4 regions of the Halobacillus sp. H74 genome follow, and region 1 is predicted to be linked to each of the others. Evidence: riboswitches for the same ligand, from Rfam matches in the RefSeq annotation. Region 1 holds a riboswitch; each other region holds the start of a gene.
What was found. A riboswitch is a leader RNA that binds a small molecule or an ion and turns the genes downstream of it on or off. The one in region 1 is predicted to bind S-adenosylmethionine.
Positions count from the first base shown of each region.

Region 2: another riboswitch for S-adenosylmethionine. It lies ahead of ACTWPX_RS03580 (phosphoadenylyl-sulfate reductase); the one in region 1 lies ahead of ACTWPX_RS11785 (methionine ABC transporter ATP-binding protein).
Region 3: another riboswitch for S-adenosylmethionine. It lies ahead of ACTWPX_RS02315 (5-methyltetrahydropteroyltriglutamate--homocysteine S-methyltransferase); the one in region 1 lies ahead of ACTWPX_RS11785 (methionine ABC transporter ATP-binding protein).
Region 4: another riboswitch for S-adenosylmethionine. It lies ahead of metE (5-methyltetrahydropteroyltriglutamate--homocysteine S-methyltransferase); the one in region 1 lies ahead of ACTWPX_RS11785 (methionine ABC transporter ATP-binding protein).

Region 1 is NZ_JBQQCI010000004.1:503,962-511,344, forward strand. It holds gene ACTWPX_RS11750 (acetyl-CoA C-acetyltransferase) at 1-381, shown strand, start outside; gene ACTWPX_RS11755 (acyl-CoA dehydrogenase family protein) at 399-2,180, shown strand; gene ACTWPX_RS11760 (arsenate reductase family protein) at 2,409-2,768, shown strand; gene gcvH (glycine cleavage system protein GcvH) at 2,852-3,235, shown strand; gene ACTWPX_RS11770 (toprim domain-containing protein) at 3,371-3,718, shown strand; gene ACTWPX_RS11775 (thioredoxin family protein) at 3,729-4,040, shown strand; gene ACTWPX_RS11780 (TlpA family protein disulfide reductase) at 4,361-4,780, opposite strand; SAM riboswitch class I at 4,870-4,975, shown strand; SAM riboswitch class I at 5,206-5,317, shown strand; gene ACTWPX_RS11785 (methionine ABC transporter ATP-binding protein) at 5,397-6,422, shown strand; gene ACTWPX_RS11790 (methionine ABC transporter permease) at 6,415-7,083, shown strand; gene ACTWPX_RS11795 (MetQ/NlpA family ABC transporter substrate-binding protein) at 7,114-7,383, shown strand, end outside.
Region 2 is NZ_JBQQCI010000002.1:66,721-74,103, forward strand. It holds gene ACTWPX_RS03550 (thiamine diphosphokinase) at 1-422, shown strand, start outside; gene spoVM (stage V sporulation protein SpoVM) at 465-545, shown strand; gene rpmB (50S ribosomal protein L28) at 732-920, opposite strand; gene ACTWPX_RS03565 (Asp23/Gls24 family envelope stress response protein) at 1,163-1,525, shown strand; gene ACTWPX_RS03570 (DAK2 domain-containing protein) at 1,557-3,224, shown strand; gene ACTWPX_RS03575 (sulfite exporter TauE/SafE family protein) at 3,317-4,207, opposite strand; SAM riboswitch class I at 4,321-4,420, opposite strand; SAM riboswitch class I at 4,600-4,718, shown strand; gene ACTWPX_RS03580 (phosphoadenylyl-sulfate reductase) at 4,806-5,534, shown strand; gene sat (sulfate adenylyltransferase) at 5,558-6,709, shown strand; gene cysC (adenylyl-sulfate kinase) at 6,715-7,320, shown strand; gene cobA (uroporphyrinogen-III C-methyltransferase) at 7,325-7,383, shown strand, end outside.
Region 3 is NZ_JBQQCI010000001.1:480,599-487,981, forward strand. It holds gene ACTWPX_RS02300 (LysE family translocator) at 1-489, opposite strand, end outside; gene ACTWPX_RS02305 (ArsR/SmtB family transcription factor) at 548-931, opposite strand; gene ACTWPX_RS02310 (aldo/keto reductase) at 1,055-2,041, opposite strand; gene ACTWPX_RS02315 (5-methyltetrahydropteroyltriglutamate--homocysteine S-methyltransferase) at 2,161-3,282, opposite strand; SAM riboswitch class I at 3,386-3,487, opposite strand; partial or broken gene ACTWPX_RS02320 (SIS domain-containing protein) at 3,682-3,870, opposite strand; gene ACTWPX_RS02325 (hypothetical protein) at 3,892-4,026, shown strand; gene ACTWPX_RS02330 (LacI family DNA-binding transcriptional regulator) at 4,124-5,128, opposite strand; gene ACTWPX_RS02335 (bifunctional 4-hydroxy-2-oxoglutarate aldolase/2-dehydro-3-deoxy-phosphogluconate aldolase) at 5,319-5,960, opposite strand; gene ACTWPX_RS02340 (SDR family oxidoreductase) at 5,991-6,836, opposite strand; gene uxuA (mannonate dehydratase) at 6,836-7,383, opposite strand, start outside.
Region 4 is NZ_JBQQCI010000004.1:266,914-274,296, reverse strand. It holds gene ACTWPX_RS10620 (glycoside hydrolase family 68 protein) at 1-566, shown strand, start outside; gene ACTWPX_RS10615 (glycoside hydrolase family 68 protein) at 583-1,908, shown strand; gene ACTWPX_RS10610 (DinB family protein) at 2,189-2,647, opposite strand; gene ACTWPX_RS10605 (n-acetylglutamate synthase) at 2,885-3,223, opposite strand; gene ACTWPX_RS10600 (hypothetical protein) at 3,379-3,765, opposite strand; gene ACTWPX_RS10595 (class I SAM-dependent methyltransferase) at 3,774-4,031, opposite strand; SAM riboswitch class I at 4,190-4,303, shown strand; cobalamin riboswitch at 4,360-4,567, shown strand; gene metE (5-methyltetrahydropteroyltriglutamate--homocysteine S-methyltransferase) at 4,698-7,001, shown strand; partial or broken gene ACTWPX_RS10585 (aldo/keto reductase) at 7,167-7,383, opposite strand, start outside.

The sequences.
Region 1 (7,383 bases):
GAAGGACTGACACCACTTGTGAAATTCCGTTCTTTTGCAGTGGCAGGAGTTGAACCCGAGATCATGGGAGTCGGTCCGATTGAAGCAGTTCCGAAAGCTCTCCGACTAGCTGGTTTGTCTTTATCAGACATTGGATTGTTTGAATTGAACGAAGCTTTCGCATCCCAATCCTTACGGGTGATCAGAGAGCTTGGTTTAAATCCTGAAAAAGTCAATGTAAATGGTGGAGCAATTGCTCTGGGTCATCCTCTTGGATGCACAGGGACTAAATTGACATTAAGCTTGATTCATGAAATGAAGAGAAGGAATGAGCAATTTGGTGTTGTGACAATGTGTATTGGTGGCGGTATGGGAGCTGCTGGAGTATTTGAACTAATATGAATGGGGAGGAAAACATTATGAGTGATACAAAAGAAATGATCAAAGGTGGAGGGTTCATCGTTGAGGATTTAGCTGCAGAAGATGTCATAACACCGGAAGATTTCACAGACGAACATTTGATGATTGCTAAAACAGCGGAAGACTTTGTTTTAGGAGAAGTTGTACCAAAGATTGATAACTTAGAAAGACATGAATTTGAACATTCCGTTGCATTATTGAAAAAGGCTGGTGATCTTGGACTGCTTGGAGCGGATGTACCTGAAGAATATGGTGGTTTGCAATTAGATAAAATCAGTTCATCTTTGATTACAGAAAAGTTTTCTCGTGCAGGGGGATTCTCGGTCACTCATGGCGCTCATGTAGGTATCGGGTCTTTGCCAATTGTATTCTTCGGTAATGATGCTCAAAAGAATAAATACCTCCCTGTATTAGCCACTGGAGAAAAAATAGCGGCCTATGCTCTAACCGAGCCGGGATCTGGATCAGATGCACTAGGGGCCAAGACCACTGCTAAACTTAATGATGCTGGTACTCATTATATTCTCAACGGAGAAAAGCAATGGATTACGAACTCCGCCTTTGCTGATGTGTTCGTCGTATACGCTAAAATAGATGGGGATAAATTCACAGCCTTCATTATTGAACGCGATTACCCTGGAGTTTCTACAGGTCCAGAAGAGAAGAAGATGGGAATCAAGAGCTCATCTACTCGAACATTGATCTTAGAAGATGCTGAAGTACCTGTAGAGAATGTGTTGGGAGAAATCGGTCGCGGCCATGTGATTGCGTTCAATATCCTGAATGTAGGACGATACAAACTTGCAATTGGAGGAGTCGGCGGATCCAAACGTGCTTTAGAACTTTCAGTGAAATATGCGAAAGAACGCAAGCAATTCAAAACCCCAATCGCTAGTTTCCCACTTATTCAGGAGAAGATCGGGTCTGTAGCCGCCAATACCTATGCAAATGAAAGTTCTGTGTATCGGACAGTCGGGTTATTTGAGCAGAGCATGGGTAAACTCTCAGATGAAGAGCTCAAGGATGGCGCTGCTGTAGCGAAAGTTATTGCTGAATATGCTATTGAGTGTTCTCTGAATAAAGTGTTCGGTACTGAGTTACTTGATTTTGCAGTGGATGAAGCGGTGCAAATCCATGGAGGCTATGGATTTATGGCTGAGTACGAAGTAGAGAGAATGTATCGGGATTCACGGATCAACAGAATCTTCGAAGGAACGAATGAAATCAACCGTATGATTGTACCAGGTACATTATTGAAGAAAGCTATGAAAGGAGAACTGCCTCTCCTTCAGAAAGCACAAGCACTACAGGAAGAAATTATGACCATGATGCCTGAAGAACCAGGAATTGAAGCATTAGAACAAGAGAAATACTTGTTGAAGAACGCGAAGAAGATCGGATTGCTTGCCGCAGGTCTGGCTGCACAGAAATATGGTGAAAAACTTGAGAATGAACAAGAATTGCTCGTTAATATCGCTGATATCGTAGGGGAAATTTACAATATGGAATCAGCGATTCTCCGTACCGAAAAAGCCATCAACAAAAATGGCGAAGAAAAAAATAATCAAAAACTTCTCTATACACAGGTATATGTCCAAGAAGCGTTCAATCGCATAGAAGGTCATGCGAAAGAGACACTAATCGCTGCTGAATCTGGTGATTCTCTTCGGATGATGCTGGGTGCATTACGCAAGTTGACACGGCATACACCGATCAACGTGATTACTAAAAAACGTGCGATTGCTAAAACATTGATCAATGCAGAAAAGTATACGGTTTAAACCCTGAGCATTCAGAGCCCCCTTCTTCACTTTGTAAATGAAGTTAGGGGGCTTTGTCTGGGATTTTAAGCTTATTGATTTCCTTTGTTTCATGCATCCTGTCCGCATTTACCTGTCCCTTTAGGGAAATTACACATTTGTTCTTATATTAGATTCATACATTTTCATGAAATTCCCGGCTTCAGTATGATAAAATATAAAACAACAAGTTGGAAGGAGGATGGTTGAATGTCTGTAACCTTCTATTGGTATCCGAGTTGTGGTACTTGTAAAAAGGCGAAGAAGTGGTTTGATGAAGCAGAGATTGACTACGAATCAGTACATATCGTTAATGATCCACCTTCTGAAGAACAGTTGAAAGATTACGTAAATATGAGTGGCAAACCAGTGAAGAAATTCTTTAATACGAGTGGCAAGAAGTATAGAGAACTGAATATGAAGGAAAAGATAAAACAAGCGAGTGAAGAAGATATGATCAAATGGCTCGCTTCTGATGGAATGCTGATCAAACGTCCAATTGTAACAGATGGTGAATATGTGACTGTTGGATTCAACCAGGAAGAATTCGAAAAAAATTGGGCGAAGTGAGCAGAACGTTGGAAATAAAAGCTTTTTGCTTTTATGTTTATAATTGCTGTTAAACTATAATTATTATTGTGGAGGTTTTCTTAATGAGCTTACCAAAAGACTTGCTTTACTCTGAAGAACATGAATGGGTGAAAGAAGAAGGAGAAAAAGTCCGTATTGGAATTACTGAGTTCGCTCAGTCTGAACTCGGAGACATCGTATTTGTAGAGCTGCCGGAAGTCGGCGAAGAATTAGAAGCAGACGAACCATTCGGAAGTGTAGAATCAGTGAAAACTGTGTCTGAATTGTACGCACCTCTCAGCGGGAAAGTTGTAGAAATTAACGAAGAATTAGAAGATAGTCCGGAGTTTGTCAACGAGTCTCCGTATGATAAAGCTTGGATGGTGGTTGTTGAACCAAGCAATTCATCTGAGAAAGAAGAATTGATGTCTCCAGAAGAATATAAAGAAATGATAAATGAAGATTAATTCTTATTAAATTTACAAGCAATTGTACAGACAGGGCTACATATGCTTCCTTGTCTGACATGATCGCGTTTGATCTTATCATGTTCAGACCATGCCCCTTTGGCATGGTCTGTTTCTATATAGAAGGTGATGAAGATGGATGGAGAACGTATTGTCATTGTAGAAGGTATCACAGACAAGAAGAAGCTGAAAAAGGTGCTGGATGAAGAAGTTGAAATCATTTGTACTCATGGGACCTTAGGAATAGAGCGCATGGAAGAAATGATTCTCGATTTTAATTTGGATGAACGCTCTGTCTATATTTTAGTTGATGAAGACGATTCAGGCTATAAGTTGCGTAAGCAATTAACTGAAGAGCTCCCCCACGCAGAACATATTTATATTGACAAAGCTTTTCGTGAAGTGGCGGCGACCCCTGAGCCCGAGATAGCTAGAGCTTTGCTGAGCAGGCATTTCAATGTAAAACCGATTTATCTAATTTAGGAGGACTCCTGTGCAAGAACTTGTACCTAATGAAACCGTAGAAATGATTCGTGCTGATAGAATAACACTCACTTTTGTACAAAGCCCTTTTTGCGGTACCTGTCACTTGGCGAAAAAAATGCTTTCCACATTGGAAGCTTTGTATGAAAAAGATATTTTCCAAGAAATGAACGCTTCTCTTCACCCATCACTGATGGAGCACTTTAAGATTAAAAGTGTTCCCTGCCTTTTGGTGACCAGAGAAGGAAAAGTGATTGAAAAAATTTATGCATTTCATTCTGTTCCATTTATGAGGGACAAAATATCTAACTATGTAGAATAAGTTAATAATTACCCGGGAAATGACGAAGGGCTCCTCCTCTTGCGAAATTACGAATTGGGAGGAGTTTTATGTTGGTGACTTTTAAAGAAGAAGACATTGTAAGTCGAAGTGCTGGTTTGATATTTTGATTCAAGTCAAAGTACTCGAGTTATTTCCAGTGGTGTTATGTATGATTTTCCTGCACTGCCCCCATAAAGGGAAGTCCTGACAAGGGAGTAAAAGAAAAGGAGTCGGATGACAATGCATTGAACTCTCCCTTGCCACGACCTTATATGAAAAGTAATCCATAGTAATGTGTTAGGGGGTGTTGCTGATGTTATCTAAATTAGGGCACCGAGAGATTCTACAACATCCAAAAAGGATGCTTGATCGCCAAAGCGGTCATGAATGTTTCCTTGTTGATCGATGATGATCGTCGTCGGAACGCCCTGGCAAGCATACAAGTCATATGTCATACGTCCCTCATCAACGAGAGTCGGTTGATTTAAAAACTTTTCAGCGAATTCAACGCCTTCTTTTACATCCCGTTCCCTTCCTGAAACATTTATAGTTACCATCTTCACTTTTTCGTGATCCACAGTACTGTAAAGCTGTTCTTTCTTGGGAAGGTCTTTTCCACAATCAGGACACCAAGAGGTCCAAAAGGTCAGGACGATAACTTTCTCTATGTCATCCTCCAGGTTATAAGTTGATTCTCCAGTAATATAAGGGAGTTCAAAATGAGGGGCTTGTTCTTTCATAATCATTCTCCTTGTATAAGATGAAATTAACGTTTGACGTTATTCTCAACCCCATGCTAACATATATTATAATTTCATAACGACATCTTCACTTATCCAGAGTGGCGGAGGGACTGGCCCGACGATGCCCAGCAACCGGCAAAATAATGCACGGTGCTAATTCCAGCAAAGTCATCAGACTTTGACAGATGAGAAGAGACAGACAGGGAATCTCTTCTATTTTGAAGGGGTTTTTTTAGTTTCAGTTGATAGAGGATATCATTGCGGTCGTTTGTTAAAGGATACTTTGACACTCATTCATCCAAATAATTTTGAAATTTGTCGAAATACCACGGGTTATAGTTGACACAAAATTCCCACAGTGCTAGAATCCATCTTGTGATGCTAAAGTGAGTTAAAGTAATAATAAGTTAATATGCTAAAATCTCTTATCTAGAGTGGCGGAGGGACTGGCCCTGTGATGCCCGGCAACCGGCAAGTGAAAACTTGGTAAGGTGCCAATTCCTGCAAAGTTGAAATTCCTTTGGCAGATGAGAGAACAGATATTAAGACGACACAAAAACGCCTTTCTGTTCTCATAACAGTAAGGCGTTTTTTTGAAATGGAGGGAGACACCATGATTTCAATCGAAGGCTTATCGAAAATCTTCCATACGAAAGACCAAGAAGTTAGAGCGGTGGATGATTTAAGTCTAAATATAGGCAAAGGAGAAATTTATGGAGTAATAGGTTACAGTGGTGCTGGTAAAAGTACCTTCATTCGACTTTTGAACCGTTTGGAGGACCCCACTGAAGGAAGTATTACTATGGATGATCAAAATTTGACAGCTTTAAGTAAAGGGAAGCTTAGAGTCGCCAGGCAAGAAATAGGGATGATTTTTCAGCATTTCAACCTTTTATGGTCACGAACGGTCTATGATAATATATCCTTCCCTTTAGAAATTGCAGGGGTATCCAAAGGAGACCGCCAAAAAAGGGTTAATGAATTGATTGAACTTGTAGGGCTGAGTGGGCGCGGCAATTCATACCCTTCACAATTGAGTGGAGGACAAAAGCAAAGGGTTGGAATCGCCAGAGCTTTGGCTAATAATCCAAAAGTGCTGCTTTGTGACGAAGCTACTTCTGCCTTGGATCCCGAGACTACAGATTCAATTTTAGACTTACTTGTCGATATCAATGAAAAATTAAGCTTGACGATTGTTCTCATTACTCATGAAATGCATGTCATCCGCAAAATTTGTCACCAAGTAGCTGTCATGGAACAGGGGAAAATCGTTGAGCAAGGTGATGTACTAGATGTATTTTTACATCCAGAAAAAAAAGTCACTAAAAGATTCGTGGACCAAGTAATGGGGGATCCGGAAAAAGAAACTTCCATGCAGTTGATCAAAGATAATTATCGAACTGGTGAAATCATTAAGCTTCACTTTGTTGGTGAGAGTACTAACCAAGCTTTAATCAGTGATATATCAAGAAAATTCGAGTTAGATGTAAATATCCTTCATGGGAAAATCACTCAAACCCAAAAAGGGGCGTACGGAACAATGTTCGTCCAGTTTGACGGGGAACAGAGTGAAATTGAGAGAGCAATAGAGTATATTGAATCGACCTCTGTAGAAGTGGAGGTGAATCCTCATGTTTAATCAGTTATTTCCGAACGTAAGAATGGAAGACATGATAACAGCTACAAATGAAACCATTTATATGACACTGATTTCTGTTGCTGGAACGTTCGTTATTGGATTATTACTAGGTTTATTACTTTATTTATCTGGTCCAGGGGGGCTCTGGCAGAATAAAATGCTGAACTGGGTCACAGCATCGCTTGTTAACATATTTCGTGCCATTCCATTTATTATTCTGATTTTGCTATTATTCCCGTTTACGGATTTCTTAATGGGTACGATTCGAGGACCTAAAGCCGCTTTGCCAGCTTTAATCATAGGAGGAGCGCCATTTTATGCACGTCTGGTAGAAATTGCATTGAAAGAAGTGGATAAAGGTGTTGTAGAAGCAGCCAAATCAATGGGGGCTAAATACTCAACAATCGTTTTCAAAGTACTGCTGCCGGAATCAAAGCCAGCACTAATCTCCGGGATTACTGTCACGGCCATTGCATTGATTGGTTATACCGCTGTAGCAGGCGCGATCGGAGCTGGTGGTTTAGGTGACTTTGCTTATTTCTATGGATTCCAGCGTAGTAACTGGGATGTAGTGTTTATGTGTACTGTCATCATCATTATCATTGTTTTTATTTTCCAATTCATCGGGGACTTAGCAACCCGTAAATTGGATAAAAGATAAAAAATATATATTAAAGGGAGAGTTTATAAAATGAAAAATATTTGGACAGGCGCACTTGCCTTATTATTTGTACTTGTACTTACTGCTTGTGGTTCTTCTGAAGATAATACTTCAGGTTCTGAAGAAGGAGGAAGTGAAGGAAGCTCTGAAATTAAAGTCGGGGCAACGAGTGTTCCTCATGCGGAGGTTTTGGAAGAGGCGAAACCACTTCTTGAAGAAAAAGGCATTACATTAACGATTGAGGAGTATCAAGACTACATTTTACCTAATAAAGATTTGGCTGAAGGACGTATTGATGCT
Region 2 (7,383 bases), on a different contig from region 1:
CGGATTTGGAATTAGCTATTAGTGAGGCACTCAAAAGGTCACCTGAGCATATTCTATTATTCGGAGTGACTGGCGGAAGAATCGATCACTCACAAGCTAACCTGCAACTCCTCTATCCGCTTCTGAAGAAAGAAGTGAAAGGAACGATTATCGATCAACAGAATCAGGTGGAATTAGTCGGGGCAGGCGAGCATACAATGGAAGCGGATGAGCATTATCCCTATGTTTCTTTTTTACCAATTACGCTCGAAGTGAAAGATCTTACACTAGGAGGCTTTTATTATCCATTGGAAAAAGCCTATCTGCCCTATGGGTCCACCTTGTGCATCTCTAATCGATTGATTGCAGATACGGGTACTTTTTCTTTCATATCAGGCATACTCTTAGTAGTAAGAAGTAAAGACTTGACTAATAGAGGGTAAAGAGGGGATTTCGCATTAGTTCACATAGGAGGAGGGGGCTCTTTGAAGTTTTATACCATCAAACTCCCACGGTTCGTCGGGGGTATAGTGCGCGCAGTCATAAGTACTTTTAAAAAAGATTAGTACAAAAGCAAACGTTTCTTGAAAGGATGTTCAGCCTTAGTAATGCTGGGCATCCCACATCTTGTGAGCGAGACAAGTATCCAAAAGCATTGGGCTGACCAATTGAGGAAGCCCGGTAAATACCATAAAAAAAAGCACCCATTTAAGGGTGCTTTTTTAAAAGTTCATGAAGCCCAAGACCAGTGATTATACGCGCTGTACTTTACCGGACTTAAGTTCACGAGCTGTAACGTAAACCTTTTGAGGCTTGCCATCCACAAGGATGCGAACTTTTTGAACATTAGCTTTGAATTTACGTTTATTAGCGTTCATCGCGTGTGAACGGTGGTTACCTGAGCGTGTACCTTTACCAGATAGAACACTTCTTCTTGCCATATGAAAATCCCTCCTGTTACATACATAAATCATCAGATACTTAGTAACTTTATCATATAGAATAGGTGTTTGCAATAAGCAGAATCGAATTATATCAAGAATTTCTTCTTGACAGATACTATAGATTGTTACAAAGTATAATAGGGATATACAGCTTATTTTCTGAGAAATGAATAGCAATTCATGCGTTCAACTTATGTTATAATAAGTGAAGAAATAGAGGAAAATAAAGGAGGATCTATATGTCCGTTGATTTAAATAATAAATATGGTCATATAACAATAAGTAATGAAGTCATCTCAACGATTGCTGGTGGTGCAGCAGTTGAATGCTACGGAATCGTCGGTATGGCATCAAAAAATCAAATCCGTGACGGCCTATCTGAAATGTTACGCAAAGAGAACTTTTCAAAAGGGGTCGTGGTCAGACAGGACGAAGATCGCCTCCATATAGATATGTACATTATCGTGAGTTATGGTACAAAGATTTCTGAAGTGGCCCATAACGTCCAATCACAAGTGAAATACACATTAAACAAAACAATCGGATTGTCTATCGACTCTGTGAATATTTTCATACAAGGAGTCCGGGTGACAAGCGAATAGGCAGCAGTTGTAGTCAAAGGAGGAAGTAAGCGTGACGTTACAAAAGTTAGACGGCAAAACCTTAGCCGAAATGATTTTGCAAGGGGCACATCATTTAAAACAGAAATCACAGATGATTGATGCATTGAACGTTTTTCCAGTGCCGGACGGGGATACAGGGACGAATATGAACTTGTCCATGACTTCTGGGGCGGAGGAAGTAAGAATGGTCGATCGGAATCATGCAGGCATCGTTTCTAAATCACTATCCAAAGGGTTATTAATGGGTGCGCGCGGGAACTCCGGCGTCATACTTTCCCAGATTTTCCGTGGATTTTCCAAAGTGGTCGAAGAGAAAGAAACTTTAACGACGAAAGATTTCTCAGATGCGCTTCAAGGAGGCGTTACCACTGCTTATAAAGCTGTTATGAAACCTGTGGAAGGTACAATTTTGACGGTTGCAAAAGATGCTGCAGAAGCTTCTGTCGATCTCGCTGAGCAGGAAAGCGACTTCATCCCTTTCGTAGAAGGTGTTGTTGCTGCTGCAAAAGAATCGTTGAAGCGGACGCCTGATCTATTACCTGTTTTGAAAGAAGTCGGAGTCGTAGACAGTGGTGGTCAAGGATTAGTGACCATTTATGAAGGTTTTCTTGCCAACTTGAAAGGGGAAGAACTTCCTGATATCGATGATACGGTTTCCATGGATGATATGGTAAGTGCCGAACACCATAAGCTTGCCCAAGACTTTATGAATACAGAAGACATTGAATTCGGTTACTGTACAGAGTTCATGGTCAAATTCGAAGAGGATAAATTAGCAGAGACTCCTTACGATGAAGATGAATTTCGTAATCAGTTGAGCGAAATCGGTGATTCCCTGCTCGTTGTTTCTGATGAAGATTTGATCAAAGTTCATGTCCATGCAGAATACCCTGGTGAAGCCATGACACTAGGCCAAAAGTACGGAAGTCTGATCAACATGAAAATTGAAAATATGCGTGAACAGCATACTTCGATTGTCGGTAAGAAGAAAAAAGAAAAGCCGAAGTCAAATCAAAAAGCGGAGTACGGAATTGTTACAGTAAGCATGGGGGAAGGCATCAAAAAATTATTTGAAAGTCTCGGAGCCACTGTGGTCATCCAGGGTGGTCAGACGATGAACCCAAGTACACAGGATTTATCTGAAGCCATCAAAGAAGCTCATGCTAAACGTGTGTTAGTTTTGCCGAATAACAAAAATATCGTGATGGCTGCTGAGCAAGCGGCGGAAATCGCAGAAGATGAAGTTGTGGTCATCCCGACTAAAACCATTCCTCAAGGCATGAGTGCTTTATTAGGATTTAATCCTGAAGCAGACCTGATGGCGAATAAAGATGAAATGATCAGCCTTATGTCCGTCGTGAAAACCGGTCAAATTACGTATGCGGTAAGAGATACGCAAATCGATGGCCTGAACATTGAGAAAGATCATTTCATGGGGATTGCGGATGGCAAAATTTCCTCAACTGATCAAAATGCCCTGACAACAGCTAAAACGCTGTTAAGTCAAATGATTGATGAGAACGAAGATGAAATACTGACGATTCTGACAGGGGAAGACGTCGAAGAACATGAAGTCACAGAGCTTGAAGAATACCTTGAAGAAACATATGAAGATTTAGAGGTGGAGATTCACGTGGGTGGTCAACCGATCTATTCTTATATTTTCTCCATTGAATAGAAAAAAGTACCCTCACCTGTGAACGGATCTGCCATACGCGAAGGCTCAGAGTATTAGCTCTGAGCCTTTTTTCTGTTAAAAGGGATAGGCAGTCAAGTTTGACTGCGGAGGTTCGTACGTTTCAGTTTGACGTACTTTTTTACAGAATGAACGATTGCCACAATATAACCAGCTATCAATAGAGAATAAATCAGGACGGTTCCTGTGCTATTGAGAGGTATGGTGATCATAATGGTTCTTACATTAGTCAATACGATGAACCCTCCGGCAAGTACTCCGAGGACGAGCGGAGGCATAATACGGACAAGCCATGCTGCAAGAGGTGCAGCTATCACACCGCCGATGATGAACGCGAACACCAACAGCCAACTGAATTGTTCCCATCCTAAAAAAGTCAAAAATCCAAGTGTTGCTGAAATAGTCACGATGAATTCACTTGTGTCCACAGTCCCAATCACTTTACGCGGCTCGATCTTTTCACGTGAAAGAAGGACAGGCGTATTAACCGGCCCCCATCCTCCGCCACCAATCGAATCGAGAAACCCACCGACAAAACCTAATGGGTAGATAAATCGCTTGTTCAGCGGCTTGTCGCTTTTATTGAGCGTTTTATTCCGATTAAGTGAAAGAAAACGGACTACGATGTAAATTCCTAAACCCAGAAGAAAAACGGATATGTATGGGCGAATGGTTTCACCAGGGATGCGACTTAATAAAGCTGCACCGAAAAATGCACTGACCGCGCCGGGCAGGGCCAGTTTTAGGACAAGTCTCCTATCGACATTGCCAAACTTGAAATGAGAGAATCCGGAAGCAGCTGTTGTGGCAACCTGGGCCATATGAATAGAAGCAGAAGCAACTGCAGGTGCCAGGCCATAAGTGAGTAAGATTGAGGAAGATGTCAGGCCGAATCCCATACCAAGGGCACCGTCAATTAACTGGGTGAAAAATCCTACCAATGCGAAAATTAATAATTTATTCAAAAACAACCTCTCCTTTGATTAAACATATAAGTTTACTTGGTTTTATGGTTGAAGAGGTCTGAAAAAGACATAAATAAAACCTCTCCAATGAGAAGAGGTCCAAATAAAGCCTCTCCTTATTTCTCAGACGAGTTGTCTGCTGGAATGAGCACCTTTCAGTGTGGTTGCTGCGGGATCGTCAGACCAGGTTCCTCCCCCGACTCTTCATAAGGATTCAATTTTTAAAATGATAATATATCTAAAACTAATGGACACTGAATGTTATGTCAAGAACTAATTCCGAAATTAACAGAAAAATTGTAATTTTTTAAAATGGTATTGACATATCTATAAAAGGAGCCTAAGATTTGTATCAATTAGTTTTTCAGAAAACTTAATCAACCTATCCTGTTTTCTTATCATGAGAGGTGGAGGGACTGGCCCTTCGAAGCCTCGGCAACGGGTCTGATGTTAGTTGATCAGACACTGTGCCAATTCCAGCAAGTGGTTGAACCGCTTGGAAAGATAAGAAGAATGGTTCTTACTTTACCGAGTAAATACCTTTCTTCTTATCCACGAAGAAAGGTATTTTTGTTTGAAGCAATGAAAGGAGGAGCTTATGGAAAACGATATTGTCACTTATGATCATTTTCCGGGGGATCCATTCACAAACCATCAACCAGATGACGAAACGAAGGGTGCACTTGATGTCATTCATTGGGCTTATGGACAATACGGGTCAGATGTTGTATATGCTTGCAGCTTTGGAGCAGAAGGAATCGTTCTCATTGATCTTATTTCAAAGGTGAAACCAGATGCTGAAGTAGTCTTTCTAGATACTGGCCTTCATTTCCAGGAAACCTATGAATTGATTGAAAAAGTGAAAAATAGATACCCTGAATTACGAATTCACATGAAAAAACCTGAACTGACAGTAGAGGAACAAGCGGAGGAGCATGGGTCAGCCTTGTGGAAACGCCAGCCGGATCAATGCTGTTATATTCGTAAAATCAAACCTCTTGAAGATGCACTCTCAGGTGCGGCGGCCTGGTTTTCTGGCCTCAGACGTGAACAGTCACCTAGTCGGAGTAAAACTGATTTCGTAAATAAGGATGAGCGTTTTAAGTTAATCAAGGTATGCCCCCTAATTCATTGGACATGGGAAGACGTTTGGCAATATATCCGACTAAATCGCTTGGATTACAATGAATTGCATGATCAAAACTATCCGAGTGTCGGCTGCATCCCTTGCACCTCGCCAAGTACAGACGAGAGCCGGTCGGGCAGGTGGAAAGGATTCAATAAAACAGAATGCGGACTTCATACAGCTGGAAATAACAATAGCTGAATAACAAAAGGAGGAATTATAAAATGTCTATCATTACACCTCATGGAGGAAAATTAATTAATAAATGGAGTAATAATCAGCAGGAGGATTTTACAGGGAGTATTGAATTGGATGCGATGGCATTAAGTGATGTCGAGCTGATCGCGAATGGTGCCTACAGCCCTCTTGAAGGATTTTTAAATCAAGCAGACTACGATTCTGTAGTCGAGAATCTCAGACTTGCAGATGGGACACCGTGGAGTATTCCGATCACCCTTCCGGTGGATGAAGCGACAGCCGCTGAGTTGCAGCAAGGAAATCGAGTGAAATTAGTGAAAGATGGAAAGGTTTATGGAGCCATTGAAGTATCTGACATATATCAACCGGATAAAGAGAAGGAAGCCGAAAATGTGTACTTAACTACTGATCTGGGTCATCCCGGGGTGAAGAAGTTGTTTGGCCGACCAGATCATTACGTAGCTGGAGATATTGAAGTATTTCAAAGCTCAACAAAAGAACATGATGATCGATTCTACCTGGACCCTGCGGAATCGAGAGAGTTGTTCCAACAGTTGGGTTGGGAAAAAGTCGTGGGCTTTCAAACGAGAAATCCAGTACATAGAGCCCATGAATATATCCAAAAGGCGGCTCTTGAAACTGTAGACGGCTTATTTCTGAACCCACTGGTCGGGGAAACAAAGAGTGATGATATCCCAAGTGATGTTCGAATGAAGAGCTATCAAGTCTTAATTGATAACTATTACCCGAAAGATCGTGTTACATTAGCCGTTTTCACTGCAGCTATGCGCTACGCTGGTCCGAGAGAAGCTATTTTCCACGCTATTGTACGGAAAAACTTTGGCTGTTCCCATTTCATTGTCGGAAGGGATCATGCAGGTGTAGGCGACTATTACGGGACTTATGATGCACAGAAAATCTTCAGCCATTTTGAAGAGGATGAATTGGAAATAACGCCATTATTTTTTGAACACAGTTTTTACTGCAAAGCCTGTGAAGCGATGGCATCGCATAAAACTTGTCCACATGAAAAAGAAAATCACGTCATTCTTTCTGGCACAAAAGTGAGAGAACTATTACGAAATGGAGAAAAACCGCCAAAAACATTCAGTCGTCCTGAAGTAGTCGAAATTCTGATCGATGGATTACAAGAAAAGACCGCAGGAGTGAAAGGGTGACTCAAATGGAAAGGAATATAACCTGGCATCAGGCGTCTGTCAGCCAAAAAAATTACAGAAATAAAAATGGCCATCACAGCGGAGTGATCTGGTTCACCGGACTCTCAGGATCTGGTAAGTCCAGTATTGCGAACCAGCTGAATCATCTCCTCCATGAGAGAGGGATTCATACGTACCTGCTCGATGGTGATAACATCCGCCACGGACTAAATTCGGACCTGGGGTTCTCAGCAGAAGATCGGGAAGAAAACATACGCCGGATCGGGGAGGTAGCTAAACTGTTCGCAGATAGCGGCGCAATTGTTCTGACGGCGTTCATTTCCCCCTATCAAAAAGATCGGGACCGTATCCGTGCTTCTCTCCCTGAAGAAGACTTTTTAGAAGTGTATGTTGATTGTCCGATCGATGAATGTGAAGCAAGAGATCCTAAAGGGTTATATGAGAAAGCAAGACAGGGTCATATCAAAGGATTCACGGGGATCGATTCCCCCTATGAAGCACCGATCGACCCTGAACAGGTGTTACACTCCTTCGATTATGATGTGAAAAGCTGTGCCGATCAACTGCTGGTCTTGCTTGAAGAAAAAGGGTGGATTAAAAAAGGAGCGTGACAGGATGTCTAAAGTTTATATCGTTGGTGCAGGACCTGGAGATTACGATTTAATCACTTTAAA
Region 3 (7,383 bases), on a different contig from region 1:
AAATAACGCACCCAGCAGAACTGCAAGAGGGTAAATAGTAGAAGTGCTATTCCCATCATTCATGATAGGAGTAAGCAAGCCCATCCACCACAACACAGTAAATGGATTAAATGTGGTAATGGCTGCACCTGTCCAAAAGGCCTTCAAATAATGCTTGAAAGGGTATTTAACCCCTAAGCTTTTTGCCCTTTCCCCTACCCCTTCTACGGTTTTGATTTCTTTAAAGATTCCCCAGGCTATATAGAAAAGTACAGCACTGCCAAAGAGCCAAAGAAAAGTAATAATCATAGAGGTCGAGTCAACAAAGGGCATGAGCCACAGAAGAATCGCCGCAAGGATGACAGCATCTCCTACGACGGCCCCAGCTCCTACTATCAAGGCAGAATAAAAACCATATTTGGTCCCATATTTTATTTCTTCCCCATTACTTGGGCACGTGGGCGATGAAACGACACCAATGATAAGGCCGCTTAACAATAATTGAAACATCTAACTAAAACCTCCTCAATTCTATTATTCGAAAAATATCGAATTGTTGTTTAAAAAATTATTCCCTCCCTTTAGAGTTTTGAAAAAACATAACCATCTGATCTACTGTTTTTTGTTCTGCCCAGCACTCAATATTTTTCCCGTTACGTTCCATCCGTATCAATCCAGCACGCCTTAGTTCCCGAAGGTGATGGGAAACAGTGGACGGGGCGATATTTAATCCCTCTCCTAATTCACCCACCGTCATCCTCATCTCTTTATCGGTACTGGATTTCCCTGGAGTACAGTGTTCAGCTAAATATAGAAAAACATTCAGCCGGTGAACATTGGATAGGGCTTTGAAAATCTCGCTGAATTTGTTTAAGTTTTCATTATTATAATTCGACATATTTCGAATTATAAAGAAATACATTACGACTGTCAAATCTTTAACAATTCCCATACATACAGCTGAAAGGGAGCCGTAATATTATGAGGGAAAGCAATAAAATCCATCTTCTCCACACAAAAAATCGAGTATGAAATCCCAGCGATTTCATACTCGATTGCTTTTACTATTCAATTCTTATTGCGGCAGAGGAGCCTCAGCTGAAACAAAGCCCTTGTCCACAAGTTCATTCCAGAAATCTTTCGGAATGTCCATTTGGATCATTTCTAGGTCTTCTTTAATTCTGTCCGGACGTGTGGAACCAGGAATCACTGACTTGACCGCCGGGTGAGCTGTTGAGAATTGAAGAGCAGCTGCTTTCAACGGAACATTGTATTTTTCACCGATTTCCTTCAGTTGATTGACATGATTAATAATGTCATCGCCCGCTTTTTCATAGTTATAATGATCACCGCCAAGCAGTACCCCGGAGTTATAAGGGCTTCCGACCACAATGTCCACATCGTTTTCTTCAGCCTTTGCCATCATACCCTGTAATGCTTGTTCGTGTTGTAAAAGGGTATATTGCGTAGCAGATAAACAGATATCCGGTTTTGTGTCCTCCAGATCCATCGCACGTTCAATCGGTTCTGTCGTATTGACACCTAGTCCCCAGGCACGGATGACACCTTCTTCCCGAAGACGGGACAGCACGCGGAAAGCTCCTTTTCTAGCTTGTTCAAACTTTTCGGTCCATGCATCACCATGGAAATCTGGAGAAACATCATGAACGAAGACCATGTCCAAACGGTCGGTTTGTAGACGTTCCAGACTCTGTTCGATCGACCTTTTCGTTGCTACTTCCGTGTAATCTGTGATGACTTGATTGTTACGGCCATGTTCGAACAGACCTTCATTCTCTTCTGTTTCTTCAGTCATATAACGACCTACTTTTGTGCTTATCACATAGTCATCACGATTATATTTTGATAACACTTCACCTACCCGGATCTCTGCTAAACCAGCGCCATAAAAAGGGGCGGTATCAAAATAGCGCACTCCCTGGTCCCAAGCGGTTTGGATTGTTTTCTGCGCTTCTTCTTCCGGCACGTCCCGGAACATATTACCTAAAGGTGCGGTACCTAGTCCTACTTTATGTTTCAGTGCATTCTCTAGTGATTTCATGAATCTATTCCTCCTTTGAGAAAACCTATAGTTGCATAACCAACTATAGAAAAATAAATCATCTACCAATTAACGGTACATTCTATGTGTAGCCGGCTGGAAGGTTATTAAAACATTATTTACCCTTCATTCCACACTTCGTCGGCAATGTTCACCACATGACGTACTTTACCCCATTGCTGTTGTTCAGTAATTTCATTTCCTTCTTCCGTTGATGCGAATCCACATTGAGGGCTCAAACACAATTGGTCCATTGCTACATAATCGGACGCTTCCAAAATACGCGCTTTCACTCGTTCCGGATCTTCCAAATCACCGAATTTGGAGGTGATCAAGCCGAGAACGATCGAAAGGTCTGGACGCCGGACATGACGAAGGGGTTCGAAACCTCCGGAGCGCTCATCGTCAAATTCAAGGAACAGTCCATCGACATCCAATCCTCCGAAAATCGTTTCAGAAAGCGCCTCATAACTGCCGCTTGTCATAAAGGTGGAACGGAAATTCCCCCGGCAGATATGCATTGTGATGAGCATGTCCGCTGGTCTGTTTGCTATCGCCTCATTGATGGCACGTGCACACAGTTCTGCCACTTCCTCTGGATTTTTTCCCTTCTCTTCGATGGATGTGCGTCCTTCTTCAGAAAAGAAAGTCGTCCATGATGTATCATCAAGCTGAAGATAGCGGCATCCTTCCTCATAAATTTTCTGTATGAACCCTTGGTAGGCAGCTATCAGGTCATCGACAAGGGCTTCATCACTTTCATAAATACCCTCTTCCCTTTCCGCTCGGAATAAAAGCATATTAGGGCTTGGGATCGTTAATTTGGCGACCGCGTCCCCTGCGTTCTTTTTCAGAAAACGAAAGTGTTCTATCATATCATGATCGGTGAAACCCACTTTCCCTGTCACTTTGATTCCGCGCGCTTTCGTTTCCACCCCATCAAATTTCAATCCGCGCTCAGCCTCAAACCCTTCGACCCCATCCAGTCCTTCAAGAAAGTCGAAGTGCCACCAGCTGCGCCGGAAATCTCCGTCCGTTACAGCTTTCAAGCCCGCTTCCTTTTGCTTTTCTACTAATTTAATAATCTCTTCATCTTCAATCTTTCTTAATTCCTGTTCTGTAATCTCTCCTCTCTCCTGCTTTGCGCGTGCTTGTTTCAGACGTTCAGGACGTAAAAAGCTGCCGACATGATCTCCTTTGAATGGTTGTCTCTTCACATTTCTTTCTGTTGATACTGACATGGGCTTATCCCCGCCTTCCTTATGATTTGTGATTTCACATGAAACAAAATAACCCCTCTTCTATATAAGAAGAGGGGCTGAATGGAATACGAATCATTTTCTCTTCTTATCTCCAAGCAAATCGCTTCTGGAATTAGCACAGTACTATCGAAAGTCTGCTGCTAAGGTTTCACCGGGCCAGTCCCTCCACCTTTCTGGATAAGAAACAATGTATTTGATTTTAAAGTCTACTATACAGGAAGAACCAGAAATTGACAAATTATTCTGAACTATGATCTTTATCCCCGGAAAAATTCACACAAGAGTATATTCACTTAGCGCTCTATTATTTTCTCAATCTTGTCAAAGGGAGCCCTCAGATGCGTCGTCGGTTTATTGACATGGAAATCGGTCAGATCCAGCATATTGAAGAAGTGATGAGGTGGCTCCTGATCCCGAAATAATAATTAATAAATCATCTTTTTCAATACTTGGTGTAATCGTTTCTCCTGTTACGTAAATTTCATACCCACTATGCATCAACCGCATAGCGAAAGCTTTCCCCATCAAACCAGATCGTCCTTCGCCTGAAACGAAAATACGAGTGGCCGTGGACAGGAGACGGTTTGGATGATGTGCTTCATAGGTCCTCTATCTCTCCTTTCATTTGGAAGCAATGACAGACAGGATTCCGTGCTTTATGATCACCATTCCTACCATGACGTTGTCGGGGGTTACGCTGAAACCTGCGGTAATGTGGATTAATTCCTCCAGCTACTGTCATCTCGGAATTTTTCTTCAAACAAAAATAATTCGTTATCTCTGTTATTGCAAATTCAACCTAACACCTCATATGTTTTCTCTAAACTGAGTCCCTGACCATTAAATGGGGATCGAATCTGTAATTTAGAAGTTCATCTTCTACTTTGTTATTCCTGATCTTATCCAGTAAAGCTTCGGCCCCCATCTTTCCTATTTCAAATGTTGGTTGGGCCACCGTTGTAATCGCTGGTGTGTAGAAGCTGGCAAAAGAAACATCATCAATACCAATGACAGCCAGGTCTTCAGGAATTTTCATACCGTTTTGTTTTGCGTATTTCAATATTTCGATCAATACAAGGTCATTTCCGGCGAGGATTGCTTCAGGAGGTTCTTCTAAGTCCAATAACTCTTCAAGCACCCGCTGGATATTCGTAGGCTCCGCACTTTTCACATACTCTTCAACAAAAGGAAGCCCTTCTTTATGAATGGCTTTTTCATAACCCTGAATACGTTCTAACCTCGGCGTGATGTGATTGATGATAGAAGTGGTTATCATGCCGATACGACTGTAACCTTTTTGAACGAAGTGTTCTACAGCCAGGCCTGAAGCCATCTCATTATCTAATAAGATTGATGAAATAGGAATATCTTCCACTTTACGGTCTAAAAAGATGACAGGGTAGCGATCCTTGAGCATTTTTTCATATAATCCTCTGTTATCACCTGTAGGAAAGATGATCAGCCCATCTACTTGTTTCGCTCGTAGCATTTCGATATAATGCTTTTCTTTTTCAGGGTCATCATCTGCGTTACATATGATGGTGTGATAGTCAGAACTGATACATACATCCTCAATCGCCCTTGTTACTTCTGTTGTGAAGTTGTGTAGAATATTTGCTACAATCACTCCGATCGTCTTTGTAGATTTCTGCTTAAGGCTTCGTGCAACAATATTAGGTTGATAACCCAATTCTTCAATTGCTAGTTCAATTCTCTGTTTCGTCTTTTCACCCATATAGTCATATCGTTTATTTAAATATTGAGAAACTGTGCTCTTTGATACCTTTGCGTGTGTAGCAACATCGGAAATAGTCACCGTTTTCATTTGAACTCTCCATATCTTTAAATATATTCCGTATAATAAATTCGGTTAGCCCACCTATTATTAGAGTATACAAGTGAAGGGCGACTCCATCCACTTATTCCCCCTATTCAGTTATCAAGGTTAGAAACGAGGATGCGGCTGTCTTGCCATGAGCCCCCTATAACTTGGAGAGATGATAAGGCATTTTCCCTTACACCTTGACTAAGCCCGCTTTCTCCACATATTGCTCTGCCAGTTCTTGAAGTTCTGTCCAATTCTCACGTTCGATCAACGATTTATTAACGAGAGAACCTCCTATTCCCGCAGCTACCGCACCAGCCTCCATGAAGGATTGAAGATTATTAAGATTGACGCCTCCAGTTGGCATCATTTGGATGTGGCTTAAAGGTCCGCTGACATCCTTCAGGAACTTCGGCCCAAGCACATTGGCAGGGAAAACCTTCACCATATCCGCTCCCCATTGATCTGCAAGGTGCATTTCAGTGGGAGTAAATACGCCAGGGATCATAATAACCCCCTGTTCTTTTGTGTATTCGACTGTCTCTTTACATAAAATCGGAGCAAATATAAAGTCAGCACCTGCTGAAATCGCCTTTTCTGCCTGTTCCTTATTCATTACCGTCCCAGCACCGATGACTGCTTTCTCTTCAAACTCCTCTTTCACTTCCGTAATGACCCGCAGGGCATCCTCCGAATCCATCGTAATCTCTATTCCTGTCACTCCCCCGTCGATAAATGCCTGAACAAGAGGCTTCACCTTAGCTGGATCCACTTTTCTGATGACAGCAACAATACCTGAAGATAACATGTGGTCGAAAAGATTTCTATTCATGATATCTTCCTCCTTCCTTTAATCTATTTTTTACACACCGGAATACGCGAGGAATCCACCATCCACAGGGACCGTGATACCTGTGACAAAACCAGACATCTCGTCATCAGCCAGCCAGATTAAAGTTCCAAGCAAGTCTTCAGGTTTTCCAAAGCGTTGCTTAGGGGTTTGGCTGATGATTTTATGAGCACGCTCTGTCAATGAACCATCTTCATTGGTTAGTAACGCCCGGTTTTGATCAGTAAGAAAGAAACCGGGAGCAATTGCGTTCACTCTGATGCCAACGTCCGCCATATGTACGGCCAGCCACTGGGTGAAATTATCAATACCTGCTTTCGCTGCACTGTAAGCAGGGACCTTTGTCATTGGAGAGGGAGCACTCATTGAGGACATATTGATAATCGTCGCCCCTTCGCGGTTGATCATTCTTTTCGAAAATACTTGCGTTGGTATAAACGTTCCGACTAGGTTGAGGTTGAAGACAAACTGAAACCCTTCTGTCGTCATATCAAAAAAAGTGGATAAATCCGCTTTATCGAGATCCTCTTCCTTCAAGGTTTCGTTCGCTGTCGTACCATCAGGATGGTTGCCACCAGCACCGTTAATGAGAATATCGCAAACTCCAAGCTCCTCCGTAATTCTCTCTTCTGCCTGCCGGACACTTTTGATATCAAGGACATCACAAGACAATGCCAATGCTGTGCCGCCTTCTGACCTAATGTCCTGCTCTACTTGTTTTCCTGATTCGATACTGCGATTCAAGACAGCCACCTTTACTCCTTGTCTGCCCAGTTCTCTTGCCATTTCTCCACAAAGGACACCGCTACCGCCCGTTACGACAGCTACTTTACCTTTCAAATTCTCATTGAGTATCATTAGACATTGTCCTTTCCTTCATATCTTTCCAAGGAGTCCCATATGCCCCACAAATACATAACTCCTAAACCTCTGTCATAGAGTCCATACCCTGGACGACACTCCTCTCCCCAAATATGACGGCCATGATCAGGTCGTGCATAACCATTGAACCCTTTTTCATGATAGGCCCTCACTACATCGTAAATATCGACTGATCCATCTTTTGTCCTGTGGGAGGTTTCGATAAAGTCCCCGTTTTCATAGATTTTCACATTTCTTATATGGGCAAAGTGAACTCTATCCGCGAATTCACGCACCATGTCAGGTACATTGTTATTCGGATTGGCTCCGAGGGAACCGCTGCATAGAGTCAAGCCATTGTATGGATCATCTACAAGGTTCAAGAATCGCTGCAAATTTTCTTTGTTCGTAATGATTCTTGGCAATCCAAAAACAGAGAAAGGTGGATCATCCGGATGAATCCCCATTTTAATGTCGTTTTCTTTCGCGACAGGTATGATTCTTTCTAAGAAGTATTGTAAATTCGCCCATAAATCTTCTTCTG
Region 4 (7,383 bases), 240 kb from region 1:
CTGCAGGGCATGACAAAACTTTAGAACCTGAAAATATCGGCAGCGAAGAATTCAGAGAAAACCATGTAGTTCCAGAGGGTGCTGAAGACTACAACGGAAATATAGGAATTGCTTCAGCGGAGAATGAAGAATTGACAGAATTCGAATTGCTTCCGCCGCTTTTTGAAGCTGATGGAGTAAACCAACAGCTAGAGCGTCCACATGTTCTAGTGAAAGGTGGACAGTATTACCTGTTTACGATTACTCACCAGTTCACATTCGCACCTGGTCTAAATGGTCCAGATGGTCTTTACGGATTCGTTAACAATTCCCTTCGAGGAGATTATCAGCCATTGAATGATAACGGACTTGTTGTTGCGAACCCGGAAGATGATCCATTTATGACGTATTCTCATGCTGTCATGCCGAATGGTACAGTTATCAGTTTCGTGAATGAGTACATTGATGAAAATGGTAATGAACAGCAAGGCGGTACGTTCGCTCCTACTTTGAAACTTTCCATTAATGGAGATGAAACGAAAGTGAACGGTGCCCTTAAGCCTGGCCAAATTATTCCATCACACTAATAAGGGAGGAATTTCTATGAGTAAAAAGACTAAAGTCTTCGGTTCAATTCTTGGAATGGCAACACTGTTTTCCTCTTTACTTACTCCTGCTTCTGTATTTGCGGATGAAGGTAACTCCAATTGGACACGAGAAGATGTGACAAAGATTGAACAGAATGCTGATAACACAGCTCCTGAGATTTCGAAGGAAGATTTAGAAAGGATTGCGCCAGAATACCACGTGTGGGATACATGGCCACTTCGCAATAAAGACGGTTCCATCGCTACGGTAAATGGTTATAAAATCATTATGTCCTTGACGGCTCCTAGTGATGTCCTGCCCGGGAAGCGCCATGACATTGCTGAAATCCGCTACTTTTATTCTAAGAACGGGAAAGACTGGAAGTTAGGCGGAAAGGTGTTTGAAAATGGAAACGCGTTAGGTTCAAGGCAATGGGCCGGTTCTGCCATGATCGATGAGGGCAAGATCCACTTTTTCTATACGGCTACAGGTAGAAAAGGTGAAACACAATTAACCTATGAGCAGCGTTTAGCTAAAGCTTCTGCAGATGTAGACGTAGCTAAAGGTCAAATCGAGTTTTCAAACTGGTCAGATCATGAAATCATTTTAGAGCCAGAAGGAAAGTATTATCAAACAAAAGAGCAATCAGCTCAAGGCGATATTGCTTACGCATTCCGTGACCCTTGGTTCTTTAAGGACCCTAAATCTGGAAAGGAATATATTCTATTCGAAGGAAACTCCAACGGAGCTCCAGCAGAACGTTCATGTCAGTCTGAACATATTGGCTCAGAAGAATTTGCAGCTGACCATGATGCACCGGAAGCATCCAAGCTTTTCAATGGAAGTATCGGGATAGCAGAAGCGAAGAATAATGACCTGACTGACTATGAAATCCTTCCTCCAATCATGGAAGCGAACTGTGTAAATCAGGAGCTTGAGCGTCCGCATATCGTAACAAAGGGGAACCAGTATTACTTATTCACAGATACGCACAAGAATAAGTTTGCCCCTGGAATCACAGGGCCGGACGGGCTTTATGGTTTTGCTTCTGATTCATTGACAGAAGGCTATGAGCCGTTGAATGGAGATGGACTAGTTGTTGCGAATCCAAAAGATGAGCCATATCAGACGTATTCCTGGATGGTCATGCCGAATGGTACAGTCATCAGCTTTGCCAATTTCTATGACTTGAATGGACTGAAAGTCAGCGAGATCGGTCAGCAATCTGAACAATTCCAATTCGATCATTTTGGTGGAACCTTAGCTCCTTCTCTTAAACTTTCTATTCATAAAGATGAAACTAGAATCGTCAAAGAGATGGACGCTGGCATATTCAAATAAACACTAAAGTCAAAGGCTATATGCCTTTGACTTTTCAATTTGTTTAAAAATTTGATTGTCTAGTCAAAAAAATCCATTTTTAGTTAACGTGATATTATCGTGGATAGAAGAACACCAAACGGTTAGTGCAATAGCATCTTAGGGGGTTCACTCGCCATAGTGCGAAAAATTACCACTACTATATGATGGTAAAGCTATGGGTGGTTATTTTTTTGCGAATAAGACAGTATGAAATCATCAAGAAAAAAAGCTGACTAACCCCTCTAGTCAGCTTTTCCCTTTACTCTGCCGTATTTTCTTTCAAGGCTTTAATCGTACCGGTATGTACCCCTTCATGGTACAATGTGAAATTCAGAATTTCTCCAACTGTCGGCAGGGATAAGAAGGCTTCTGCCGCTTCATCATCCAGCTGCCCTGCGAGCGCTTCCTTCAGTCTAGCCGGCTGTTCCTCAAGCTCTTGCTTCAGCTCAGCAAGTGTCGGGATGTCGCCATGCCAATCGGCCGGTTTTGTGCCTGGTGCGAACAGTTTAAGATAGCTGGACGGCGTTTCGATCGGTTTGCCGCCGAACTTAGCAATCAATGAGTTTTGCACCACGTAAATGTGTCCGAGGTTCCAGCGGATCGTGTTCCTGAATCCTTCCGGCTGTTTATCCGCCTGTTCTTCTGTGACATTGTCCAATTCCTTCAACGTCGCTTTTCTTACCAGGTTGATCTGTTGAAAAATCTGTCCTTCGTTCATGTTATCATCTCCCTTCTTACCTATAATTCTAGCTTTCCACCTTACCGTCCTCAAACATTCAGCTCAGACTTGCCTTGGTTATATCTCTATATCAAACCAGTCAATATCCCATTTAGATCAGCACTAAATAAGCTCTTCCCAAATTACTAAAGGAAAGCCCCTATTGTTGAAGATTTGAAATTGAAATATAATTTAAAAGAACTCAAATGTTTTATTATATTCTTTATGTAATAACCATTAAACTTCCCTAACTATGGATTTTCCTTTGGTTTGATCTTTATCAAGCCATTGCCAATCTTCATGTAGCTCAATTTTCCCCTCAGAGTTTAAGTGGGGAACTGATTTGCACTTCCCTCCTCTGATTTCATTTGATGTGTTCACATGATTATATCGGAATTCTAAAGTGTCATCGGTATTTACTATTCCTACTAATTTCCCTTTGACTATCTCTCCCCCTGAGTAATCAGCATAAAGGATATTTCCTTCTTGATAGTAGTCAAAATAAGTTTTGGAAGATACTTCACCACTTTCCGTATTCTCTATTGAAACAAATTGGCGATTATTATAATGAATCATTTAATCCCTCCTTGAACTTGTAAGCTACAATATTATCATACAATTTTTAAAATTTGAATAAAAAAGGAGACATCCACTATTTTTGAATCGCCCCTATTCCTGAAGACTAGAAATCGAGATAACATTCATTACAATCACTAGATCCTTCCATTTCCTTAAGATACTTTCTTAGCGACCACAAACCATAAAACCAAATCCTCTTTGTTCCCAGCTGGATCTGTTTCTGTTTGAGTATGTAATGTCAGCTCTAAAACCTTAAAGTTAGATGGTAATTCATGGTCAATTTCTTTTTCATCATAAAAATGCAATGACTTACCATCATGTAAGAAGGTATTTTCCTCAATTTCTTCTCCAACCCCGAAATTCTTATGGTCTTCAGTAGATATGCAAGTAAAAATCATTAAACCTTCCTGCTTTAATAGCTTATTCATTTGGTTCATAAGTAAAGTACGTTCATCTTTTAAAAATAGGTGTAAAACATTTGATAAATAAATCGCATCAAAATTCTCCTTAGTATCATTTGGTTTAAGTACGTCTTCCACTTGATACTCTATGTTTCTTTCTCGGCACTTATGTTCCTGCATGCAAGCTTTATAGCTTCTGATGAGACATCTATACCTTTAACCTTAAATCCACTTTGAGCTAATTCTAAACTATTACTACCGTAACCACATCCTGGTACAAGGATTGAACGGATATGGTTATCTCTTAGATGCGGCAAGCTCATATCCACTGAAGGACATGGTGATCCACCCCAAATTTCCCCTTCTTTAAAACGTTCGTCCCAATACTTGGCCTGTGTTATCAATAGCTCTCCCTCCATATGGTTGCATTTATATATTACTACCAATTATTGCAAATCAGATCACTGAAGTCGATGTATTGCTCTTTTCTATTAATTTTAACTATCCAATTTGACAGCCTCGAAACCCCATGCTAGTATTTCTTTTAATCATAAATCATAATCTCTTATTCAGAGAGGTGGAGGGACTGGCCCTATGAAACCCGGCAGCCGAATCAATATACCTACGTTGATTTAGGTGCTAATTCCAGCGAAGCAAGTGCTTTGAAAAATAAGAGAGGTCGAATGTCTAAACCTCTCAAATTGAGAGGTTTTTGTATTTATGAAGAAAATTTAATATCGTATATCTTCAGGTGCTGCCTAAACCACTTCGATCTTAGGCAGCTTAAAAGGGAAGTCCGGTGTAAGTCCGGCACGGTCCCGCCACTGTATATAGGAGCAAACCTGCTTGCATGCCACTATCTTATTTATGAATCTCGATGGGAAGGCTCAGGTTTGTGTTGAACATAAGTCAGGAGACCTGCCTGTTGAACGTACACTAAACCTACGAGGAATAGGGAGGTGTTTTGGCGCGCATGCATTTTACGTCCGTATGAGTTTTTTAACGTCATAACCATCTCTCTAATAAATAGAGGGATTTTTTTATTGAAAAAATCATTAGGAGGCATCGTGATGACAAGTGTAATAACTTCGACAATTGGTTATCCCAGAATTGGTGAAAAACGAGAATGGAAAAAGTCACTTGAACGCTTTTGGCAAGGTGGAATTTCTGAAAATCAATTATTGGATGAAATGAAAAAAATTCGCCTTGACCATTTACAAAAGCAAATGGATAAAGGGGTTGACCTTATTCCTGTAGGGGATTTCACTCTCTATGACCACGTGCTTGATACGTCTTTTATGTTTGGTCTGATCCCTGAACGCTTCGGAAACTATAATCAAAGTGACTCCCTTAATACTTATTTTGATATTGCCCGTGGAAATGATGAAGTCGTAGCCTCTGAAATGACAAAATGGTTTAATACAAATTATCACTACATTGTCCCTGAAATTGATGGAAATTCAAATCCTGAATTAATCAATAATTTCCCTCTTCATTATTTTAACGAAGCAAGAGAACACCTTGGCATTATTGGTAAGCCCGTCCTTTTAGGTCCAATGACTTTCATTACACTTGCGAAGGGTGTTGAAAAAAACAAGGGAAACTTCCTTTTGAAGAAGCTTGTCCCTCTATACATCCAAGTGCTTCAAGAACTGAAAAACGCCGGGGCCGAATGGGTGCAGTTCGATGAACCGATCCTTTGCACTTCTACTACAAAAGAGGATCTTCAACTCTTCAATGAAGTCTATGAATTGATCCATAGGCAATTGCCGGATGTAAACATCTTGATTCAAACATACTTTGAAGCCGTCGATCATTATGAAGAAGTCGTCTCACTTCCTGTGGCTGGTATCGGTCTTGATTTCGTTCACGATAGTGGGAAAAACCTGGATAATTTGAAAACATACGGTTTTCCAAAGGAAAAAGCCCTCGCTGCTGGTGTAATAAATGGAAGAAATATTTGGAGAGCAGACCTGGAAAAACAGCTAACACAGCTGGAAACAATTTTAAAAAAGGTAGATAACGAACGTCTTATTGTGCAGCCTTCCTGCAGTTTATTGCATGTTCCTGTAACCATAGAGACGGAGAAGGAGATTGATCCTGTATTGAAAGACGGTCTCTCTTTTGCTGATCAAAAATTGCAGGAAACAGCCCTCTTGACGAAAGCATTAAACGAAGGAAAAGAATCAGTGGAAGAAACATTGACTAAACAAAAGGAAGCCCTTATCCAGTTATGGGGGGACAAGGAACAAAAGGATTCCTCAAAAGATCGAACGAATACATGGGAAGAACAAAAAATCGGAAGAGCCTCTGATTATCGTACTCGTCAGAAGCTTCAGGAGAAATATTTCAACCTCCCATTACTTCCGACAACGACAATCGGCAGTCTCCCTCAAACAAATGGGATTCGGAAAGCGAGAATGAATTGGAGAAAAGGGGAGTGGACAGACTCCTACTATGAAACTTTTATTAAAAACAATATATCTGAGTGGATCAGTCGACAGGAAGAATGGGGACTGGATGTTTTAGTGCATGGGGAATTTGAGCGGAACGATATGGTTGAATTTTTCGGTGAGAAACTGGAGGGATTTGTATTTTCAAGGTTTGGCTGGGTGCAGTCCTATGGATCTCGCTGCGTCAAACCACCGATTATTTATAAAGAGGTTGTCCACCAGCAACCGATGACGTTGAAGGAAATAGCCTATGCGCAATCGTTGACAGATAAACCGATAAAAGGAATGTTAACAGGACCGGTCACAATTGTTAATTGGTCCTTTGTTCGAGAGGATATCAGCAGATTTGAAGTAACAAAGCAAGTTGCTTTAGCTTTACAAGAAGAAGTAAAAGCCTTGGAAGATAAGAGTATTCGTATGATTCAAGTCGATGAACCTGCCTTACGCGAAGGATTACCACTTAAAGAAGAAAAACAGAACGATTATTTAGAAAAAGCTGTATATGCCTTCAAACTTGCAACGTCGTTGGTCAAAGATGAAACCCAAATTCATACACACATGTGTTATTCCGAATTTGGAACGATTATGACTACCATCGACCAATTGGACGCAGATGTCATTTCTATTGAAGCCGCGCGCAGCCATGGAGAAATTGTAGCTGACTTTGAGAAAATATCCTATGAAAAAGGAATTGGTCTAGGAGTTTATGACATCCACAGTCCTAGAGTTCCGCATGTGGAAGAGATGGAAGCAAACATCCTCCGCGCTTTACGAGTCCTTCACCCTCGTCAATTCTGGGTCAATCCTGACTGCGGATTGAAAACCAGAGGAACGGAAGAAACCGCAGCTGCTCTCACAAACATGGTTGAGGCAGCGCGAAAGGCACGTGAGAAAGTAAAACAAAGTGTAAGTGGTTCCTGAAAATTTTCATACTTTTAAACGCTCAGGGATTAATCCCTGAGCGTTTTGTTTCCTTTGTAAAGAAGCGGGAGCATACAACCTGATAGATTGAAGCAGCCATCTTCCCCATTAACAATCATTATACAACCTCCAAATACATGACTTGAACATCTATAACCTTTGTTATCAATAAACACCTCTGATAAACTCATGCACTTCTTTTTGATAAAAATCACGTAACTGTTCTAGATCTCCCTCACTAAACGGCTTTACCTCAACAGCCGACAAATTGTCTTCCACCTGTTTTCGGTTACGGAATCCTGGAATCACACTTGTCACTTCTTCCTGCTGCATGACCCATCTCAAAGCCGCCCTGGACATATTTCCCCGCTCTTCTGCGATC